One region of the Caldicoprobacter guelmensis genome, then DNA from elsewhere that is predicted to be linked to it. Evidence: a T-box and tRNA genes for the amino acid it is inferred to sense, from the RefSeq annotation. Region 1 holds a T-box; the other holds one or more tRNA genes.
The links. The T-box of region 1 lies ahead of ileS (isoleucine--tRNA ligase). A T-box ahead of a tRNA ligase gene usually reads a tRNA of that ligase, here a tRNA-Ile.
Positions count from the first base shown of each region.

Region 2: it encodes a tRNA-Ile, which carries the amino acid that the T-box ahead of ileS (isoleucine--tRNA ligase) is inferred to sense. The anticodon was not compared.

Region 1 is NZ_JAFBDW010000004.1:211,331-216,714, forward strand. It holds gene JOD02_RS07120 (alpha-N-arabinofuranosidase) at 1-1,420, shown strand, start outside; gene JOD02_RS07125 (DUF6171 family protein) at 1,426-1,701, shown strand; gene JOD02_RS07130 (aspartate kinase) at 2,032-3,357, shown strand; T-box leader at 3,440-3,710, shown strand; gene ileS (isoleucine--tRNA ligase) at 3,985-5,384, shown strand, end outside.
Region 2 is NZ_JAFBDW010000002.1:183,428-188,811, forward strand. It holds gene dnaG (DNA primase) at 1-744, shown strand, start outside; gene rpoD (RNA polymerase sigma factor RpoD) at 741-1,826, shown strand; tRNA gene JOD02_RS03400 (tRNA-Ile) at 1,963-2,038, shown strand; gene JOD02_RS03405 (tRNA (adenine(22)-N(1))-methyltransferase) at 2,268-2,966, shown strand; gene JOD02_RS03410 (Nif3-like dinuclear metal center hexameric protein) at 2,942-4,066, shown strand; gene JOD02_RS03415 (zinc ribbon domain-containing protein) at 4,138-4,878, shown strand; RNA gene rnpB (RNase P RNA component class A) at 4,941-5,311, shown strand.

The DNA.
Region 1 (5,384 bases):
TTACGGGCATTTTGCTGAACACCTTGGCAGGTGCATCTATGAGGGATTTTGGGTAGGTAAAGACTCACCCATTCCCAACACCGATGGCATACGCGACGATGTAGTAGATGCTTTAAGAAAGGTCAAAATTCCTGTATTGAGATGGCCGGGAGGGTGTTTTGCCGATGAGTACCACTGGCGCGATGGTATAGGTCCTTATGAGAAGCGGCCTAAGACCATTAATACCCACTGGGGTGGCGTGGTGGAAAACAATCACTTTGGGACCCATGAGTATTTCAGGCTGTGTGAGCTGTTGGGGGCAGACGCGTATATTACCGGCAATGTGGGCAGCGGTACAGTGAGGGAATTGCGGGAATGGATTGAGTACATAACGTTTGATGGTGATTCCTGGCTGGCTAATTTGAGGAGGGAAAACGGGAGGGAAAAGCCCTGGAAACTGCCCTTTGTCGGTATAGGCAACGAGAACTGGGGCTGTGGAGGAAACATGCGCCCCGAATATTACGCTGACCTTTTCCGTCAGTATGCTACTTATGTGCGCAACTTCAGCGGCAACAAGATATACAAGATCGCCTGTGGGCCTTCGGATGCCAACTATCACTGGACCGAGGTGCTGATGAGGGAAGCGGGACGCTATATGGATGGTTTGAGCCTGCATTACTACACAGTGCCAGGGACATGGCAGAAGAAGGGGTCAGCCACCCAGTTTGATGAACGTGAATGGTTTATCACCTTGAAGAAGACGCTGGTTATGGATGAGCTGATTACCAAGCATTCCACTATTATGGATAGATACGACCCCGAAAAGCGGGTAGGGCTCATCGTGGATGAGTGGGGTACGTGGTATGACGTAGAACCGGGTACCAATCCTGGGTTCTTGTATCAGCAGAATACCCTGCGGGATGCAGTGGTGGCTGGGGTTAACCTCAACATATTCAACAACCACTGCGACAGGGTGCACATGGCAAACCTGGCTCAAACGGTGAATGTGCTGCAGGCCATGGTTTTAACCGAGGGCGAAAAGATGATAGTCACACCCACATATCACGTATTTGACATGTACAAGGTGCATCAAGATGCTCAGCTTCTGTCTTTGGAATTCACAAGCAGCTTGTACACCTATGGAGACGAGAGCATACCTCAGATAAGCGCTTCTGCTTCCGAAGATGGGCAGGGCAGGATTAATATATCGCTGTGCAACTTAGATCCCAATTCGGCAGCGCATATACAGTGTGAGCTTAGGGGAACCAGCAGAACCAAGGTAAGTGGAACTATTTTGACGTCGTCCGAGATGAATGCCCACAATACATTTGACGAGCCCAATGCTGTAAAGCCGGTGGCTTTTAGCGATGCGGCTCTACTAGGTAATGTGCTGGATATCAAGCTCCCGTCTAAGTCGGTGGTAGTGCTGACTTTGGAGTAAAGAGAATGGGGTGCAGCGTTGTGGAAAATGGTGAATGCAAAGGATGCAGTGCCACTGTCAGGCTTTCGCAGCATGAAATAGAAGAGATATTTGGCGAAACGCTCAAGATAAGAAACGTCAAGTTGGTAACTCAGGAGGAGTATAACGCTAGGCTTGAGATTTGTAGGCAATGCACATATCTCGATTATGGTACTACCTGCAGGTTGTGTGGCTGCTTGGTCCAAATTAAAGCAAAGCTTAAAGGTGCGCGGTGTCCTTATCCATATCAGCCCAAATGGTAAAGGTTTTTAGCTAATAAAGTCCAGGGAAGGATTTCCTTGGGCTTTTCTTTTTGTGTTTTTTGGAGCCTTGGCATGGGATAAAAGGAAGAAAATGCAGGATATACTAAAATGTATTTCAAAACCTCACAGGATTCAAAACTATTTTCGAGCTTGTCCACTCAGCTTTGTTAAAGATGAATTTAACAGCCACTGCAAAAATGCAAAATACATATATTAAAATTGCAAAATTTTGAATAGTGCACGGATAAGATGCAGCAGTCACACTTGACTTTTATATTGCATAATTCTATAATAATCCTTGTTATTCTAGCGTTAGGAGGATTGAAAGAAGTGGGAGTGATAGTTGCAAAATTTGGGGGCACGTCCCTTGCAAATGCTGTACAGTTTCGCAAGGTGTATAGGATAATAATGGAAGACCCACGAAGGCAGTATGTTGTGGTGTCTGCACCCGGGAAATGTCACAGCGGCGATACCAAGATAACCGACCTCTTATATGCATGTCATAAAAAAGCCAGCCTGGGAGAGGAGTTTGGCGAGGTATTTGAGGCTATAGCGCAGCGCTTTAGGGATATAATCAGGGACTTAAACCTGGATTTGGATGTGGAGCCGCTGCTTAAGGAGATAAGGGAGAGGATTGCTGCTGGAGCTTCTGCAGACTATGTTGCAAGCCGAGGCGAGTATTTGAACGCCATTATCATGGCGAAGTTTCTGGGATATGACTTTGTTGATGCCGCCGATATAATATTTTTTGATGAAAGAGGGATGTTTGACAGCGAGCGCACCAATGAAGCTGTGGCAAGATGCTTAAGCCGGCATGAACGGGCTGTTATACCCGGCTTTTACGGTTCAATGCCAAACGGCGAGATAAAGACCTTCCCTCGAGGGGGTTCCGATATTACAGGCGCTATAATAGCGCGGGGAGTGAATGCCGAAGTATACGAAAACTGGACTGATGTTTCGGGTTTTTTGATGGCTGACCCGCGCATAGTCGAAAATCCAAAGCCCATTCGCAAGATCACCTACCGTGAGTTGCGGGAACTGGCGTATATGGGAGCCAGCGTGCTTCATGAGGATTCCATATTTCCGGTTAAAAAGGCCGGCATTCCAGTCCACATAAAGAATACCAATGCGCCCGAGGAGCCAGGGACCTTAATTGTCAATGAAGCCGAACCGGTTACCTGTACAGGGGCTATAACGGGAGTAGCCGGCAAAAAGGGGTTCACGGTGATTGCCATAGAGAAGACGTTTATGCACGTGGAACTGGGGTTTGGAAGGAGGCTTCTTTCCATCCTCGAATCCAATGGGATCTCCTTTGAACACATGCCTTCGGGCATAGACACCATATCGCTGGTAATTGCCGATTCTCAACTGGATGGCAAGTTGGAAAAGGTGATTGAGGAGATCAAAGAGCAGCTTCAGCCCGATTCAGTGGAGGTTCATTCCAACATGGCGCTCATTGCCACTGTTGGCCGTGGTATGGCCCACACCCCTGGCATAGCGGCAAAGTTGTTTACAGCACTGGGCAATGAAGGCATCAATGTACGGATGATCGATCAGGGGTCCAGCGAGATCAACATAATCGTAGGAGTTGAAAACGAAGATATGGAACGCGCAGTTAGGGCAATCTACTACGCTTTTGTGGACAACTGTAAATGAAAATTGCAACCAGGCCTTTACAAATGGGCACATTTTGATTATAATACTTGCAAACGGGGATCGAGCAGATAAGATACTTGAGAAAAACGTGATGAAGGGGAGGAGTAGGTACCTTTGATGGTGCAGCGAGCCGGGGATGGTGCGAGCCCGGTCCACAACGAAGGTGCTGAATATCACCCCGGAACGGCCGACCGAAAAGTGTTGCCAGAGAGCAACACATGAGTAGGCTGGGACGGAGCCCTGCCGTTACAGAGGGAGCATATAGGGAATCCCTGTATGCGTAAAGAGAGGGTACACGCCTGTCGTGTACCAAATCAGGTGGTACCGCGGAAGGAAAGCCTTTCGTCCTGGTTATGGATGAAAGGCTTTTGTTTTTGGCATAGTGTGGGAGTTTTGTAGCTGTACCGCCAGATTTTTAGGTTTTAAACAAAAATTTCTGTTTGCGCTTGATTGTATAAAGAGGTAGTAATAAATGCACACCTGAGGGAGATTGGGCTTTTACTGCCCTGTGGATATCTTACCGATGGTAAATTTGCTCTATAAAATAAGGAGCATCTACTCCCTGATGTGCACGGTAATCCATTAATATGTTCTAATGAATTTAATAAAATTAATGGAGGGGACGGTATGTATCAAAAGGTTTCAACCAGCCTGGATTTTGCACAGAGGGAACAAAAAATACTGGAATTCTGGAAGCAAAACCGCATATTTGAAAAGAGCATACAGATTAGGGAAGGTTGTCCTACCTTTACCTTTTACGATGGACCGCCTACGGCAAACGGTAAACCACACATAGGGCATATATTGACCCGCGTGATAAAGGATATCATCCCGCGGTATAAGACCATGAAAGGGTACAAGGTGCTGCGTAAGGCAGGATGGGATACCCACGGTTTACCGGTTGAGCTTGAGGTAGAGAAAGAATTAGGTATAAACGGCAAGCCAGAGATTGAGAAGTATGGCATAGAGCCATTTATTCACAGGTGTAAGGAGAGCGTGTGGAGATACAAGCAGGAATGGGAGCGGATGAGCGAAAGGGTAGCCTATTGGGCCGACATGGAAAACCCTTATGTCACCTATTACAACGAATACATCGAGTCGGTTTGGTGGGCCCTTAAGAAGATATGGGAGAAAGGGCTTTTGTATAAGGGTCACAAGGTAGTACCCTATTGTCCGCGTTGTGGTACTTCGCTGTCCAGCCATGAAGTGGCTCAGGGTTACAAAGAGGTGAAGGACCCGTCTATTTACGTAAAATTTAAAGTGAAGGGGCAGGATAACACCTTCCTCATGGCGTGGACAACCACGCCCTGGACGCTTCCGTCCAACGTGGCGCTTACCGTCAACGGCAAAGAGACCTATGTAAAGGTAAGGTGTGGAGACGAGATATACATTTTGGCCGAGGCGTTGGCTCCTACCGTGCTCAAACAAGAGTATGAAGTATTGGAGCGTATGAGCGGCGCAGAGCTGGTAGGTATGGAGTACGAGCCGCTGTTTGAATTCGTCAAAGTAGACAAAAAGGCTTATTATGTAGTGGCAGACGACTTTGTGACATTAAGTGAAGGTACCGGCATAGTCCACACCGCTCCTGCTTTCGGTGAAGATGACGCCAAGGTGGGTAGGCAGTACGACCTGCCTTTTGTTCAGCTGGTGGATACTGAAGGTAAGTTTGTGGACGCTGTTGAGCCGTGGAAGGGCATGTTTGTCAAGGATGCTGACCCCGAGATAATAAAGCACCTGCAACAGAGAAACCTGGTGTATGACGTCATGGAGTATGAGCACTCTTATCCCTTCTGCTGGCGATGTGATACTCCTCTGCTGTACTATGCTAGGGATACCTGGTTTATCAAGATGACGGCGGTAAAGGAGCAGCTGCTCAAGAACAACCGCCAGATCAACTGGCTGCCCGAGCACATAAGAGATGGCCGGTTCGGCAACTTCCTGGAGAATGTGGTTGACTGGGGTTTGAGCCGAGAACGGTACTGGGGTACTCCGCTTCCAATATGGGAGTGCGAATGCGGCTACAGGCA
Region 2 (5,384 bases), on a different contig from region 1:
GTGGATTACAAGCTTGACAGGCTACGCAGCCAGTATGACCTTCAAACTTCCGAAGGACGGGCAAGATACGCCACGGAAGCTGCTAAGATATTGATACAAGTGCCCAATTTGCTTGAGAGGGATGTCCATATACAGCGTTTGGAAGCTCAGACGGGTTTTTCATCCAGGCTTTTGTATCAGCAGATTGCTCAGCTTGAGGGTTCGGCGCAAAAAGAGGGTGTAAAAAGGCAATTGATTGGTAATAATAGGTATATCGATAAGATGCCTGGTGGAAAGGAGTCCATGCCTAGTCATATAAAAGCAGAAAGGTATTTGGTCAACTTGATGGCAAGCAGCAATTGGTTGGCGAAAAAGGTAGTTGAGAAAGTTGAACCACAGTATTTTGAAGAGCCCATAAATAGGGAAATCTTTAACATAGTTGTGGAGCTTCTTAATTCGGGTAAGGAGGTCAGTATTCCGCAGGTTTTGAGTAGTATACAGGACCAGGATAAAATACAGCAAATGGTTGAAATATTTGAATTGCCTGTGGAGTACGATAATATTGATAAATTTATTTCGGATTGCATAGATGAGATAATGTATCACAATTTGGAAAAGCGCAGACAGGAGGTTGTAAGGTTAATAAGGCAAATGGAACAGGAAGGGAAACAGGCAACCGACACCTACAGAGCCCTGCTGAGCGAGATGGCTGTATTGACCAGAAAGGTTGCAGCAAGCCGACACAGAAAGGAGGGGATATTATGAAAAACGAAGAAAACAAGCAAAAGAATGATAAACTGAAGAAGATAAAAGAGCTGATTGACAGGGGTAAAGAAAAGGGTGTCTTGACGTATAAGGAAATAATGGATGTATTGGAGGATGTTGACTTGGACCCCGAGCAGATCGAGAAGATATATGACACCCTTGAATCCTTGGGCATAGATGTGCTGGATGAAGAAGCAGTACCTGAAGATATAAACCTTGAGGAAGATTTGGACCTTAGCCTTCCTGAAGGCGTTAGCATAGATGACCCCGTGAGGATGTACCTTAAGGAGATAGGGAAGGTACCTCTGCTTACTGCAGAGGAGGAGATAGAGCTTGCCAAGAGGATGGAACAGGGCGATGAGGAGGCAAAGAGGAGGCTGATTGAGGCCAATCTCCGCTTGGTGGTCAGCATTGCCAAGCGGTACGTGGGACGGGGAATGCTTTTCCTTGACCTTATACAGGAAGGCAACCTGGGCCTTATCAAAGCGGTGGAAAAATTTGATTACAGGAAGGGTTATAAGTTCAGCACATACGCTACCTGGTGGATCCGCCAGGCCATAACCAGGGCTATAGCTGACCAGGCCAGGACCATAAGAATTCCGGTTCATATGGTGGAGACCATCAATAAGCTTATCAGGGTCTCGCGACAACTGCTTCAGGAATATGGCCGTGAACCCCAGCCTGAAGAGATTGCGAGGGAGATGGGCATCTCAGAGGAAAAGGTGAGGGAAATATTAAAGATTGCCCAGGAACCCATTTCGCTTGAAACTCCGATAGGGGAAGAGGAGGACAGCCACCTGGGAGATTTCATACCCGATGAGGACGCCCCTGCACCGGCTGAGGCAGCTGCCTATAACCTGCTCAAGGAACAGCTTAAGGAAGTGCTCGATACGTTGACGCCGAGGGAGGAAAAGGTTTTAAGGTTGCGATTTGGGCTTGACGACGGCAGGGCGCGCACGTTGGAAGAAGTGGGAAGGGAGTTTAACGTCACCAGGGAGAGGATTCGCCAGATTGAAGCCAAGGCGTTAAGGAAGCTAAGGCATCCCAGCAGAAGCAAGAAGCTCAAGGATTTTCTGGACTGAAGGGTTCGGCATCGTCAAAAATAAAAGGAGGTGCTGGATCCTTCTTTTTCTGCGAATTTTTTACCTATTGACTGAACAAGGGGGTTGCGGTATAATATCATTTGCAGTTGTTTGTTGGCAACTGCGGGGTTTTTGTGGGCCTTTAGCTCAGCGGTCAGAGCAGCCGGCTCATAACCGGTTGGTCCGGGGTTCGAATCCCTGAAGGCCCACCATTTTATTTGTTATTGGCTGGCTGAGATAAAGTTTAAGTGAGAGCATAAAAATGTTTTAAAATTCGTAGTCTAAAGTTGATAGTGGTGGTAGTCTCGGTTGATAAGGAAAATCTGTAGATTTTATTGAAATAAGTTTAACTAAAATGCTGGTGGCATGTAAAAGGCTTTTTTGAGTAACAACAACGCCGGGTAAAAACGGTGTTTTTTTATTTAAGGTGATGAGATGCGGTTGAAAGATAGGTTGCTCAGCGTTGCTAGGATGGTGCCTCCTTCAAAGTGCGTTGCGGATGTGGGGGCCGATCACGGGCGGCTTCCCGTTTGGCTGGTCAAAAACGACATTGTAGAAAGAGCCATTGTGACTGATATAAGCGCTGCGTCGCTTAAAAAAGCGGAGGCGCTCATAAAGGAGTATGGGTTGGAAGATAAAATTGAGACAAGGGTGGGAGATGGCCTGTCGGTCATACACCCGGGTGAGGTGGATACGGTGGTAATGGCTGGAATGGGGGGCCTGCTGATAAGGGATATTTTAAGTAGGGCTCCTCAGGTGGCGGCCAGCGTTGAAACCTTTGTGCTGCAGCCGATGAAAGGTCAGAGCTTGCTAAGGAGATGGCTGGTTGACAATGGATATATGATGGTGGATGAATCGCTAGCGCGTGAAAACGGCAAGTTCTATGAGGTCATTGTAGCCCGGCATGGCAGGCAATACATCCCTGAGGATGTCTATTATGATATAGGGTATATGCTCATTAAAAAGAGGGATCCCTTGCTCAAGGAGTTTATAGAACACAAAATGGCCAAGGCAGCGGCCATCATACAGCAGCTGGAGACGCAAGGGATGCCAGACTCTAAAAAAGCGCTTGACGAATTCAAACGCAAGCTAGAAAGTTATAAGGAGGTTTACCTATGGGTTACACGGTACGACAGGTGATAAAGGTGATGGAAGAGATAGCTCCTTCTTACCTTGCGGAGGAATGGGATAATGTAGGCCTGCTCGTGGGGGGATTGGAAGATGAGGTGCGAAAGGTCATGGTGTGTCTGGATGTAACTGAGGATATAGTATATGAGGCCGTACGAAAGGGGGCTAACATGCTCATCTCGCACCACCCTGTCATATTTGAAAAGTTGAGAAGCCTCCGCAGTGATGTGGGCAGGGAGCGACTGGTGTATCTTCTGGCGCGCAACGGCATAGCAGCCTATTGTGCTCATACCAACCTGGACAAGGTGTCTGGCGGAGTGGATGACGTTTTGGCCGCGCGTTTGGGCCTGCAGGATGTCAAGCCTTTGAGCGTTGACCAGAGGGAAAGGCTGTACAAAATAGTGGTGTTTATTCCAAAGGGGCATGAGGATAGGGTTATGGATGCTATGGCCGGGGCGGGAGCAGGATGGATAGGCAATTACAGCCACTGCACCTTTCAGATTAACGGCACAGGTACCTTTATGCCCCTCGAAGGAACCAATCCCTATATTGGCCAGCAGGGACGGCTTGAAAGGGTAGAAGAGGTGCGGCTGGAAACTATTGTTTCAGCGAATCGGCTGGATAGGGTTATCAAAGCCATGCTTGAGGTTCATCCTTACGAAGAAGTGGCTTATGATGTATATCCGCTAGCCAATCGCATTGAAAAGCACGGCTTAGGAAGAATTGGGAAACTGCAGCACAGCATGTTGCTTAAGGAATTTGTAGATAAAGTATGTAACGATTTAGGTGTTTCAAATGTTCAAGTGGCAGGGTGGAGGGACACAGAAATACAAACGGTGGCAATTTGCGGGGGAGCGGGTGGTAGCCTGATAAGCAAGGCTTATTCAAGCGGTGCCCAGGTTTTTTTGACAGGTGAATTGAAATACCACGAAGCCCAGGCTGCAGCAGAGTTGGGCATGGTCGTAATAGCCGTAGGGCATTACCCCACCGAAGTCTTCATAGTCCAAGAACTAGTTTATCGTTTACAAAAAGCATTTGATGCTTTAAAATATGAAATAGAAGTATTTGCCGCTGAGACTATGAGTGATATTTATAAGAAGGTGGGGAGATAGGGTGCCCTTTTTTAATTTTTTTTGTGCGGGGGTTGAGTGCATTATGTAAAGGTTGAAAGGAGGTTGCGTTCATGGGCCAGTTGGACCTGTTGTGGGAGTACCAGAATCTTGATTTGGCTTTGGATAAGTATGACAAAATGAGAAAAAATTCTCCTTTGCGGAGTAAGCTGATAGAGCTTAAAAACTATTTGATGCAGCAACAAGAATACTTGGTGAAGCTTAACGAAGAGGCCGAAAAGAAAAACCATATATTGAACAGGATCAATCACGAGTATGAGGATATCGTGAAGGCTTTTAAATCGGGTTTTGATAAGGTGGAATCTGGACAGGTTCGAAGCGTCAAGCAACTGGAAGAAATGCAAAAAGTGGCGATGGAGCTTAAAGAAAAGCTGAGCAAGAAAGAGGAAGAGATACGGAACCTGCTTAAGGATATTCAAAACCTCTCTAATAAGTTGGAAGATATACGTGTTCGTATGGTGAAAGCCAAAAAAGAATATAGTGATACAAAAGCAGAATATGATGATGAGGTTGCCAATATTCAAAAGGAGTACCAACAAATTAAACAGCGCAGAGACCAACTCAAAAATGAGCTTGACCCTGAATTGATAAAGAGGTATAACCGGCTAAAGAAAAGCCGGGGTACTGCTATAGTGACGGTGGAGCAAAACTGCTGCGGCGGTTGCAATATGAGCTTGGCGGCGCTGGTCATTGAAAGGCTGAAAAAGGGAGATGACATTATAGAGTGTGAGAACTGTGGCCGCATACTGTACTGGGCGAATAAGGCAGATTCAGATGCTAAAAGTGCAGGCTGACATATTTGACAAAGTGACCAAAGGGTGTTATTATTATATTGCAAAAAATTTAATAGGGCATGTGAGTAAGTCGGGCGATCGCGGCTGCACATTCTATAAGATGCAGCTGAGGAAAGTCCGAGCTCCACAGGGCAGGGTGCTGGGTAATACCCAGTGGAGGCGACTCCAAGGAAAGTGCAACAGAAATAGACCGCCTAGCATTTGGCTACAGGGCCAAATGTTGGGTAAGGGTGGAAAGGTGAGGTAAGAGCTCACCAGCAGTCCAGGCGACTGGATTGGCTCTGTAAACCCCACCTGGAGCAAGACCGAATAGGGGACACTTATGTGGTGGCCCGCCACGTCCCGGGTAAGGTCGCTTGAGCCTATCTGGCAACAGTAGGCCTAGATAGATGATCGCCCTCGACAGAACTCGGCTTACAGACTTGCTCACATGTATGTTGATCCCGCCCAACGGCGGGGCTTTGCTTTTATTGAGCTACTTTCGTTAAAGCAGACGTAAGAATGCG